Regions from separate parts of the Rahnella sp. BIGb0236 genome, predicted to be linked through region 2. Evidence: predicted binding sites of a transcription regulator. Region 2 holds the regulator's gene; the other holds the start of a gene.
The links. Region 2 encodes Fur, which represses iron uptake genes when iron is present. Its sites were predicted from a motif close to ATAATAATGAGAACNACTATCAA; they were not measured.
Positions count from the first base shown of each region.

Region 1 (6,187 bases), on a different contig from region 2:
GGTAAATAAGCGGCGTGGAATAGTTATCTGGACAGCTATATTAATTTATCCCCCTCTGCAAATGCCTGACCCCGTCGATCATCGCTTCGCACCAGGCGGCATAGTCGTGACCGCTGGCATAGGGGCGGAATACCACTTCATAACCCTTTTCACGCAACGCGTCTCGCAGATGGATGTTATTACCCAAAATACCCCCTTCTTCCCCTTTGTTTTCAAACAGGCCCGCCTGCAGATAAAACCTGAGCGGCAATGTATGCCGGGCAGAATACTCACGAATTAACCATTCCGGTTTTTCGCCTTCCGGAGCCCACCAGTAAGAGCCTGACAGGCTGAGCACATTGCCAAAGATCTTCGGATAACGCATTGCCACCCATGCCGACGCCAGTCCGCCATAGCTGGAACCCGCAATGACGGTGTGGTTCGCCACCGAAGTGAAGCCCTGCTGTTGAAGCCACGGTATCAGTTCGTACGCCATAAAATCGCTGAACGCCGGATTGGGCGGAAGCTCGCGCCCGCGGCGTTCACCATCAAGGCTGTCGATAAACACAATGCGCAGGGGTGCGATGTCGCCTCTGGCAGTCAGTCGCTCAAAGGCTTCATGTAGCCGGTATTTTTTCTGGTAGGTTTTACCGTCAAAAACCAGCAATAACGTGCTGTCCGGTGTGGCATCCGGCGACTGATAAAGGGTGATTTCCCGCAGATTGCCCAGAATGGCACTGTTAAATTGCACGCTGCGCAGGCTGCCTTTCAGCGGTTCACGGCCTTCAGGTGGCAACAGACAATGAGTTTTATGTTGTAGATTCAGCAGGGAAGAACGGGTAAAAACATCATCGGCGTCCGTTAAAGCTACCTGTTTATTTAAGGGATCGGCCTGAGCTGTCACCAGTAACGCCAGACGCTGTTCGCGTCCGCCTTCCGGTACCTGCGGGATATCCGGCGCAAGCTGATACTGCATCAGCGTATCGTCAGGCACGACATAGCTGCGAAACCAGATATCTGTGCCCGCCAGATGAAATAACGGATCATGATCTCCTTCCGGCGATCCCATCAGAAATACGTTTTTCTTCGCGCCGCGCCACAGAAATGTCACGCGCTTATGATGCGTGTCAAACGGCTCAATCAGCGGCGTGCCTTCGCGGCTAGTCCGCAGCCAGAAGTCAGCGAGGTTCGCGGGAGTCACTGCCTGTAACGTCGGGCTGAGCGGGATCAGCGCCTGATCTTTATCCAGCGGGTTCAGCGGCTTTTGCTGATAACGCAGATGCCAGTTTTGCCGTGCCGGTCCCTGAAGAGTGACGTGCTGGATATCGCCGGACGGCACTGTGCTCCGCAGCATCTGCGGGCCATCGACGGGCGCGTCATTGAGCAATGTCCGCCAGTGCTGGCCGTTTTTATCCCGCATCCTGAGGACCTGTACACCCGTGATTTCACCGGTGAAATAATGCCCCGCCACGATGTGCAATGTCAGGAAGGCATTGCCCTGCCCATCAAATACCCCATGCAGGTCTTCAGCGGAAAAAGCACCCGCCTGAGATGACATTCCGATCAGTAAAGTTGCCATTGTCCCCCACTCCTTTACGCCCATTCCCGCCTCAGAAATATTGCTCAAACCCCACAAATGCTAATGTAAATACGAATGATTAGCAATTGCATAAAAATGTATGCTAATGTTTCGAAAAATAAAAAACGTTCCATTTCAATAGTTAAAAACTCAAATCTGTAACAGGATGATAACTTTTATGGCCAGTATGAAAAAAATCACGTTGAAGGGGCTGACTCTTCTGGGGTCTGCTGTGTTGATGCCGCTGGGGGCAACGTATGCTGCGACAAGTACCGAGGAAACTCTGGTCGTCAGTGGTAACACGCAGGTGAGTGAAGACCCTACCCTGCCGGTGAAAGGTATGGTGGCAACGAAATCACTTTCAGCGACCAAAACGCCGACTGAAATCCTGAAGACGCCGCAATCGGTCTCCGTGGTCACCCGCGATCAAATGGATGCGCAGGATGCCTCCTCCGTATCGCAGGCGTTACGCTATTCTTCCGGTGTTTTTACCGAATATCGCGGCAGTTCGAACCGTAATGATGAGGTTTTTGTTCGCGGTTTTAGCTACGTACCGAAGTTTCTTGATGGCCTGAGCTATGGCGCCACCGCATCGTCGCAAACCGGCAGTCTGGATCCGTGGCTTCTGGAGCGCGTTGAAATCATCCGTGGTCCGGCTTCTGTCCTTTATGGTCAGGTTAACCCCGGCGGTCTGATCGCCATGACCAGCAAACGTCCGGTGGCGGAAGACATCCATAAAATCCAGATCAAAGCGGGCAACCATAAACTGGCTGAAGGTGCGTTCGATTTAGGTGGCGTGCTGACCGATGACGGGCGCGTGCTGTATCGTCTGAATGGCATCGGACGCTATCAGAACAGTCAGGTGCAGGATAATAAAGAAACGCGTTATGCCATCGCGCCAGCCATTACCTGGCTGCCAAACGACAACACACGGTTCACGTTACTCACCAGTTTCCAGAAAGACCCGGACGCCGGTTACCGTAACTTCCTGCCAGCAACAGGCACCGTGACAGATACCGATGCAGGCCAGATCCCGTGGGATTTCAATGTCAGTGACCGCAATTACAATCAGTCATGGCGTGAGCAGAAAAGCATCGGCTACGAATTTGAGCATATCTTCAATGAAATGTTCACCTTCCGCCAGAATGCCCGTTACAGCGAGATCGAGCAGAAATACAAATATCTGGTGTATACCACGTCTAAAAGCGATTACGTCCTCGGACGCCGCCCGCAGCGTGAAACCCGCGACACCAATGAGTTCGTGATCGACAACCAGTTGCAGGCGCAGTTTGATACTGCGCAGGTCGCGCACACAATCCTCGGAGGCATGGATTATAAAACCAGTAAGGATCGCCAGAACCTGTGGCGCGGCTCATCCGACGGTTACGATATCGACTGGCGCAACCCGGTTCGCGGCGTGACGGTGGATGAATCCACCATGACCCATTCTACCGATGAGCAGCAAACGCTCGATCAGCTGGGCCTGTATGTGCAGGATCAGATGGAATGGAATCAGTGGAATCTGTTGCTGGCAGGGCGTTATGACTGGACAGAAGTGCGCACCGATGACTTCCAGGCCAGCGAGCAGACGCAACAGAATGACAGCAAATTTACCGGTCGTGCGGCGCTGTTGTATGCCTTCGACAGCGGAATTTCGCCGTATATCAGTTACAGCACGTCGTTCGAACCGAACCTGCAAACCAACCGTGCGCCGGGCGTTGCCCCATTTGCGCCGACCAACGGCAAACAAACCGAAATCGGCGTGAAATATCAGCCGGTGGGTTCGCAGACGCTGCTGACCGTTGCGGCTTATCAGTTGCGTCAGGATAACGTCGCGACCTATAACAGCGCGGAAGGCTGGTACGAATCGGCCGGTGATATTCAGTCACGCGGTATTGAAACTGAGTTGCATTCCGCGCTGACCGAATCCATCAATCTGATCGCGTCTTATACCTATACCGATGCGGAAACCAAAGAAACCACCGTGGCGAACACCAAAGGGAAAACACCGGCACGTATTCCTGAACATATGGCATCACTGTGGGGAAGCTACACCTTTAATCACGGCGTGTTACAAAGCCTGACCATCGGCGTCGGCGCCCGTTATATCGGCACCAGCTGGGGCGATGCGCAAAACACTTACAAAGTGCCTTCCGTCGATTTATACGATGCGATGGTCAGCTACGATTTAGGTCAGGTAAGTCACAGCCTGAACGGCGCGTCCGTGCAGGTTAACGTGAACAACGTGTTTGATAAAAAATACGTCGCGTCCTGTGCATCGACCTCTGCCTGCTTCTATGGCATCGGCCGCACTGCGTCCGCCACCTTCAATTACAGTTTCTGATCCCGCAAAACGTTGCCCGGCCAGTGTCCGGGCAACATTTTGCCGTCCCTCTGCGATTGACCTTACCCCCGCCAGATATAATAATGATAACCATTAACATTAAAAGTTCAGGAATGGATCCAATGACAAGGGCCGGTTTTCGTCGTTTTTCAGGGACAGTGGCACTGCTTTTATCACTGATGTTCACCACGCAGGTTTTCGCAGAAGGCTGGCCGCGTACGATCATGACCCCGAAGGGCAGCATCACGTTACAACAACCGCCTCAGCGTATTGTCTCAACCAGCGTGACCGTCACCGGGACATTGCTGGCGATTCATGCGCCGGTCATCGCCAGCGGAGCCACCGCACCAAATAATCATGTTTCCGACGCGCAGGGCTTTTTCCGCCAGTGGGGTGATATTGCGAAACAGCGCGGCGTGCAGCGGCTCTATATCGGTGAACCCAATGCCGAAGCCATTGCCGGTGAGGCACCTGATCTCATTATTATCGCGGCCACCGGCGGCGATTCAGCCCTGAAACTCTATGATCAGCTGTCGGCCATTGCGCCGGTCATGGTGGTCAATTACGACGATAAAAGCTGGCAGGAACTCGCCACCGAATTAGGTCAGGCGACAGGTAAAGAAGCCGATGCCGCCAGCGTCATTGCACAGTTTTCACAACGTGAAGCGCAGGTGAAAAAGGCCATAACGCTGCCGCCGCAGCCGGTCTCCGCGCTGGTATACGGATCTGATGGTAAAAGTGCCAATCTCTGGACGCCGGTTTCGCCACAAGGTCAGCTCCTCCAGCAACTGGGGTTTACCCTTGCGCCGGTTCCGCTGAATCTTGCCGCCAGCTACAGTCAGGGTAAACGCCATGACATCATCCAGCTTGCCGGTGAAAAAATGCCGGAGGCGATGAACGGTCAGACGCTGCTGTTATTCTCCGCGAATCAGGCCGATGCACAGCGTCTGCTGACCAATCCCTTTCTGGCGACGTTACCCGCCGTGCAGGCCGGGCGGGTGTATGCGATGGGCGAAGACACCTTCAGGCTCGATTATTACAGCGCCAGCAATATGCTGAATCAGCTTGAAAAATTGTTCGTTACGCACTGATGCCCCGCTCAATAAAAAATCTTACGACGCTGTGTTTTGCGCTGTTGCTGCTCTGCCTGATGATCGCGCTGAGTCTGGTGCTGGGGGAAAAGTCACTGCCGCTCAGCACCGTCATCTCCGCGCTGCACGGTCAGTGTACGGGCGCGGATTGCATGATCGTCACGGATGCCCGTGTACCGCGCACGCTGGCCGGTTTACTGGCCGGCATGGCGCTCGGACTATCGGGCGCGCTGATGCAGATCCTCACCCGCAATCCGCTGGCCGATCCCGGCATTCTCGGCGTCAACGCCGGTGCCGCCTTCGCGGTGGTTATCGGGATAGCCTTCTTTGGCGCAACGGATGTCAGCCATTATCTGTGGTTCGCTTTTGCCGGTGCCCTGCTGGCGACATTACTGGTCGCCATGATCGGGGCGCTGGGGCGCGGAAAACTGGATCCGGTACGCCTGACCCTCGCGGGCGTCGCGCTCGGCGCGGTGCTGGAAGGCATGTCTTCAGGGATTTCCCTGCTCAACCCGACCGTCTACGACCAGTTGCGATTCTGGCAGGCCGGCTCGCTGGATATCCGTAACATCGCGGTGATCAACACCGTCACGCCGCCGGTGATTTTTGCTGTTGTTCTGAGCTTACTGATGACCCGCGCGCTGAATAATCTGTCGATGGGCAGCGAACTGGCGACGGCGCTGGGTACCAAAATCGCCACCACGCAGTTGCTGGGATTACTGGCGATTACCCTATTGTGCGGCAGTGCGACGGCCGCCGTGGGGCCGATCGCCTTTGTCGGCCTGATGGTGCCGCACATAGCGCGCTGGATCTGTCGCGCGGATCCACGCTGGATGCTGCTGTGGACGCTGGTGTTAACGCCGACATTGCTGCTGGCGGCGGATATCGCCGGACGTTTTCTGGTGACCGGCGAATTACGGGTTTCCGTGGTGGTGGCCTTTATCGGCGCGCCGGTGCTTATTTTCCTGGTACGCCGCCCCGGCGGATTACGCAGAGGTTAATCATGAGTCAGACCCTGACAACACCTCGCCCGCTGAAAAAACCTGTGCTGTTGTCGCGCTCGTTTCTGACCGCCTGCGGGCTGGTGTTGTGCCTGATTTTACTGGCGATTTACGCGCTGGGGAGCGGCACACTCGCGCTGACTCCGTCGCAGGTAATCTCTGCCCTGCTCGGCGACGGGCCGAAAAACCTGAG
Region 1 is NZ_SOAO01000006.1:137,359-143,545, forward strand. Features, by position in the region: gene EDF78_RS14190 (alpha/beta hydrolase-fold protein) at 41-1,558, opposite strand; gene EDF78_RS14195 (TonB-dependent siderophore receptor) at 1,797-3,902, shown strand; gene fepB (Fe2+-enterobactin ABC transporter substrate-binding protein) at 4,082-4,993, shown strand; gene fepD (Fe(3+)-siderophore ABC transporter permease) at 4,993-5,994, shown strand; gene fepG (iron-enterobactin ABC transporter permease) at 5,997-6,187, shown strand, end outside.
Region 1: fepB (Fe2+-enterobactin ABC transporter substrate-binding protein) is a predicted target of Fur. The motif match lies at 3,980-4,002, and genes of this name have one in related genera.

Region 2 (6,187 bases):
CGGCGTCACCAAGCAAGACAACAACGTCGAAATGATGGCGCTGGAATCCTGTATCCGTGACGATCTGAACGAAAACGCACCGCGCGCCATGGCGGTGATCAATCCGGTTAAAGTGATCATTGAAAACTTTACCGGTGATGACGTGCAGAGGGTGAAAATGCCGAACCACCCGAGCAAACCGGAAATGGGCACCCGCGAAGTGCCATTTACCCGTGAGATTTATATCGATCAGGCAGATTTCCGCGAAGAAGCGAACAAGCAATACAAGCGTCTGGTGCTCGGCAAAGAAGTGCGTCTGCGCAATGCGTATGTGATCAAAGCAGAACGTATCGAGAAAGATGCAGAAGGCAATATCACCACGATCTTCTGTTCTTACGATATCGATACACTGAGCAAAGATCCTGCCGATGGCCGCAAGGTGAAAGGCGTGATCCACTGGGTTTCGGCGTCAGAAGGCAAACCGGCGGAGTTCCGCCTGTATGACCGTCTGTTCAGCGTCGCCAACCCGGGTCAGGCAGAAGATTTCCTGACCACCATCAACCCGGAATCTCTGGTGATTTCCCACGGTTTCGTGGAGCCATCACTGGTGGCTGCACAGGCTGAAATCAGCCTGCAGTTCGAGCGTGAAGGTTACTTCTGCGCCGACAGCCGCTACTCAAGCGCTGAACATCTGGTGTTTAACCGTACCGTTGGCCTGCGTGATACCTGGGAAAGCAAACCCGTCGTGTAAGCCTTCAGTGTCAGATGATAAAACGCAGCTCCGGCTGCGTTTTTTTTTGCCTGTGATAATCGTAATGGGTTTTGTTTCTCGTCGCGAATTAATGTATTTCCTATGCTTGCTTTTTAAACGATGTAGCGCGAGCTGTTGTATTGCTGAAACGTTTAAACTGTAGGGTTATTTTATTTAATTGCTTGTTTTAGTTATTTATTCAGTTAATCCACTGCTTTAATTCTTTCCTGAGACCCTCTGTAACACTTTTTCATCTTTATGTGCACTTTGTCATATTTCGGCGATCAATGATGAATTACTCATTGATAATTCGCGTCGCGAAAAATATTCTAAACCTGTTTTATACGGTTACGCCTCTGGCGGCCGCTTTTTATACCCGTTTGGGTTTTGCTCGTTTTTTTAGTCAACATGAGGAATCTCTATGCACAAGCACCGTAACAGGGGCAGGGGATCGGCTTACCTGAAACCTGCGATATATTCCCTGGCCGGCACCTTACTGGGTGGCGGAATGATGTTCGCTGAAGATGCCAACGCGGCAGGTTTTATTGATGATTCAACGCTGACCGGCGGCGTGTATTACTGGCAGCGTCAACGTGACCGCAAGGACATGGATCCGGCGAGTGACAGCTACAAAGACTATACAACCAACCTTTCCCATTCTACCGCTAACCTGAACCTCGACTTTTCTTCCGGCTATGCCTGGGACATGTTTGGTATTGATATCGCCGCTTTCACGGCAATTGAAATGGCCGAAAGCAGCGAGAGCGGACACCCCAACGAAATCGCCTTCTCCAACAGCAACCGCGCGTACGACGAAGATTATTCCGGCGATAAAAGCGGCATCAGCCTGTATAAGGCCGCCGGTAAATTCAAATACGGCGGATTCTGGGGACATGCGGGTTACATTCAGCCCACCGGACAAACGCTGATCGCGCCACACTGGAGCTTTATGCCGGGAACCTATCGCGGTGCGGAAGCCGGATATAAACATGATTTCGGTGATCCGGGTGAGTTGAGCTTCTCCTACATGTGGACCGACGAATACAAATCCCCGTGGCATCTGGAAATGGATGATTTCCGCCAGAATGACAAAAAGACCGGCGTTTCTTATCTTCACTCGGTCGGGGCGAAATACGATTTTAAAAATGATTTCGTGCTGGAAGGCGCATTTGGTCAGGCTGAAAGTTATGTTGACCAGTACTTTGCCAAGGCCTCTTACAAAATTGATCTGATGGGCAATCCGCTGACCACCAGCTATCAGTTCTATGGTGCAGAAGATCGCATCAGTGACAAGAATGATCCGAACAGTCTGTATGACGGACTGGCATGGCTGCAGGCGCTGACTTTCGGCTATACCACCGGTCAGTTTAACTGGCGTCTGGAAGGGACGATGGTGAAGGCCGAAGGGAATCAGGGTTACTTCCTGCAACGTATGACCCCGACCTATTCCTCTTCAAACGGTCGTCTTGACGTGTGGTGGGATAACCGTTCTGACTTCAACGCCAACGGTGAGAAAGCCGTGTATGCCGGCGTGCTTTATGATCTGGCGAAATGGGATCTGCCGGGCTTCGCGGTCGGTGGTTCGTACGTCTATGCGTGGGATGCCAAACCGAGCACCAATGCGGCCTACGATCAGAGCCAGCGCCTGAAAGAAAGCGCCTGGAGTCTGGATGCGCTGTATACCATTCAGGAAGGGCGCGCCAAAGGGACGCTGTTCAAACTGCATTACACCCAATACGACAACCACTCTGATCTTCCGAGCTGGAGTGGCGGGTACGGCAACATATTCCAGGATGAAAAAGACGTGAAATTCATTGTCATCGCTCCATTCACTATTTTCTGAGGTCGTTATGTCGATGAATAAATTACTGATGATTGTGATGTCGTCCGTGCTTCTGGCCGGTTGTGCACCTACCGCTGATCAGGCAGAAATCTCCAAAACGCGGGAAGATTACCGGACCTGTATTAATACGGCGGAAGGCGATGCGGACAAACTGGCATCCTGTCAGGTGATGCTCAACAAGCTGAAACAGGAAAAAGCACACCAGCAATTTGCAGAACAGGAGACAGTGCGCGTGGTGGATTATCAGCGCTGCCTTACCGCCCGTAAAACCGGAAACGGTCAGGCCTTTGCCGCCGATTGCGGGAAAATCTGGCAGGAAATCAGAGCGAATAACGCACCGGAAAAGTAACTCAACACCAGAACACGGATGCAGAAATCAAAACCCCGGCTTGCCGGGGTTTTTTGCCTCTGCCCTCTGCCAGATTGCAGACATAAAAAAACCGCTTTTCAGCGGTTAATTTAGTCAAAGCCCGTGCAGATTACAGCGCAGGTTTATCGTTATGCAAAGAGTCATCTTCACGGCAGTCGCCTGCTTCACAGTGGCCGTACAAATACAGACTGTGGTTGGTCAGTTTGATGCCATGTTTCTTAGCAATCTCACGCTGACGACCTTCAATATATTCGTCACGGAATTCAATCACACGGCCACAATCCAGACAGATCAGGTGGTCATGGTGATGTTGCTGGGTCAGTTCGAATACGGACTTGCCGCCTTCGAAGTTATGACGGGTGACAATACCGGCGTCGTCAAACTGGTTCAGAACGCGGTAAACCGTCGCCAGGCCAATTTCTTCACCCATATCAATCAGTTGCTTGTAAAGATCTTCCGCACTAACGTGATGACCTTCCGGCGCTTGCAGCACTTCCAGGATTTTGAGGCGCGGAAGCGTGACTTTTAAGCCGGCTTTCTTCAGTGCGGTGTTGTTGTCAGTCATGCGGATTCAGTCCTGTTACTATGTGCTAATCAAGTTGAGGCATGCAGCCTGTGGCATCGGCGGCACAAAATTATTCGTATAGTCTCTTCGTTTAACGCAAATGTGCCAATTCTCGTCAACGACAGCCTGTTAATAAAGATCACAAAGTGCCGGTCACATTTGGAATGCAACGACTTGATCGATAGAAAAAACAGATGAACTCAGTGTACCTTGATACGACTGAAAGTTACAATTTTGTAGCAGTTAAATTGTTAATTTCAGTAATAGTTTGGCCCTTCAATTGTAGAATAAATCCTCAGGGCCAACAGGGTTTTTAGCCAATAATTTCAGAAAGGCTGAGTTCTTCTGTGATCTGTTTTACCCAGGCATCAACACGTTCGTTGGTCAGTTCTGGCTGACGGTCTTCGTCAATTGCCAGCCCAATGAAGTGCTTATCGTCTGCCAGGCCTTTGGATGCTTCGAAGTGGTAACCTTCGGTTGGCCAGTGACCGACAATCACCGCGCCGCGTGGCTCAATGATGTCGCGCACGGTACCCAGTGCATCGCAGAAATATTCGGCATAGTCTTCCTGATCGCCACAACCAAACAGCGCGACCAACTTACCTTCGAAATCTATCTCTTCCAGCGTTGGGAAAAAGTCGTCCCAGTCACACTGCGCTTCACCGTAATACCAGGTTGGAATGCCGATCAGCAAAATATCGAATTTTTCCAGATCCTCTTTGCTGCTCTTCGCAATGTCATGCACCTCTGCAACATCTTTACCCAATTGCTTCTGGATCATTTTTGCGATGTTTTCGGTGTTACCTGTATCGGATCCAAAGAAGATACCTACAACGGCCATAAGATTACCTAACCTCTTGTTCTAAATGAAGTGCCCTGCATCGCAGGCAATAATAATGCAGATGATAGCAAACTCGCGAGGCGGAGAATATGCTTCCGGCCGCCTTCTTGACTGGGAAATAAGTTTATCGGGCAATATTTTAAAGTGTTATCGCCTTTGTGTGTTTTCCAAAACCGCCAATAAACCTCAAACTTATTGAGGTTAAAAGCAAAGTTGAGAAATAAGTCGACACAATACTAAATTTCGAGCACATCCCGCCGATAGATGATGCGAGAGCAATCTCAACATAATAAAGAAATCGATGCCCGGAGAGGTGTTCAAACATGTCCTGGGGCACTTGCCTGCTGGTTACCTGTCTTGATTCTCCGCATCCCCGTCAATCCTCAGACCAGAAACAGTCCTGTTTCGAGAGAGGCATATCGTGCAGTTTTTAAAAAATATCACCATCAGGGCCGCATTATTAACGATTCTTGGCATCTTCTGCGTCATGTGGGCCGGTGTTTCCCTTTACACCGTCTCCTCACTTGACACGCTGACGCAAAATACCAAAAACAGTACCGAGCTGGTCAACAATATGGCGCTGATCAACAAAGGTAATGATCAGTATTTTCGTACCGTGACGCGCCTGAGCCGCGCCGTCGCACAGCTTCAGGCCGACCCATCAAAAGGGCCGGAAATTTTTGATACCGCGAAACAATCCCTCGACGGACTGACGCAGGCGCTGGCCAGTTTTAAAACAGCGCCGCATCCAGGTCTGGAAGAAGCCGCCGTTCAGGAACTGAGCACTAACTGGGACAACCTGATCACCCAGGGCGTCACGCCGTTATTTGCCGCCGCGAGCAGCAAGGATATCGGGACTTATAACCAGCTCGCCAATTCAACCGTCCCTGCGCTGAGCCGCAGCTTTGGCGCGTCCATGGAAAACGTCAGCGGCCAGATCGCCGTTGATTTCGATGCGGCGCAACGTCAATCGACCCATCTGACCTCCATCGGCAAAGTGATTTTGCTGACGGCGTTTGGTATCGGGCTGGTGATTTTACTCCTGACCGACCGTTATCTGGTGATGGCGCTGGTGAGACCACTGGATCAAATCCGCGACCATTTCGCGGTGATCGCCAGCGGCGACCTGACGCATTATCTGGAAGAGTTCGGTAAAAACTGTGCCGGTAAGCTGATCCCGTTGCTGAACTTAATGCAGCTGAGTCTGGTGAATACCGTCCAAACCATCCGTAACTGTACCAACCACATTTATCAGGGCGCGTCAGAGATTTCAGCCGGTAACAACGATCTGTCTTCCCGTACAGAAGAACAGGCCTCGGCGCTGGAAGAAACCGCCGCCAGCATGGAAGAACTGACCGCTACCGTGAAACACAATGCCGATAACGCGCATCACGCCAGCCAGCTGGTGATTGAAGCCTCCGGTACCGCGCAGCGCGGCGGGAATATCGTCGCGGATGTGGTCAGCACCATGAAAGACATCTCCGGCAGCTCGAAGAAAATTGCCGAAATCACGTCGGTCATTAACAGCATCGCTTTCCAGACCAACATTCTGGCGCTGAACGCCGCGGTCGAAGCCGCGCGTGCGGGCGAGCAGGGACGGGGTTTTGCGGTGGTCGCCAGCGAAGTGCGCAATCTGGCACAGCGCAGTGCGCAGGCGGCGAAGGAAATCGAGCAGCTGATCAGCGAATCGGTTTCCCGCGTCGACAGCGGTTCGCGGCTGGTTGAAAACGCCGGTCAGACCATGAATGAAGTGGTGCGTTCCATTACGCACGTCACCGATATCATGGCGGAAATCGCGTCTGCGTCTGATGAACAAAGCAAAGGCATCAGCCAGGTGG
Region 2 is NZ_SOAO01000002.1:368,265-374,451, reverse strand. Features, by position in the region: gene glnS (glutamine--tRNA ligase) at 1-730, shown strand, start outside; gene EDF78_RS05235 (OprD family outer membrane porin) at 1,152-2,573, shown strand; gene chiQ (ChiQ/YbfN family lipoprotein) at 2,587-2,922, shown strand; gene fur (ferric iron uptake transcriptional regulator) at 3,053-3,508, opposite strand; gene fldA (flavodoxin FldA) at 3,822-4,349, opposite strand; gene EDF78_RS05215 (methyl-accepting chemotaxis protein) at 4,771-6,187, shown strand, end outside.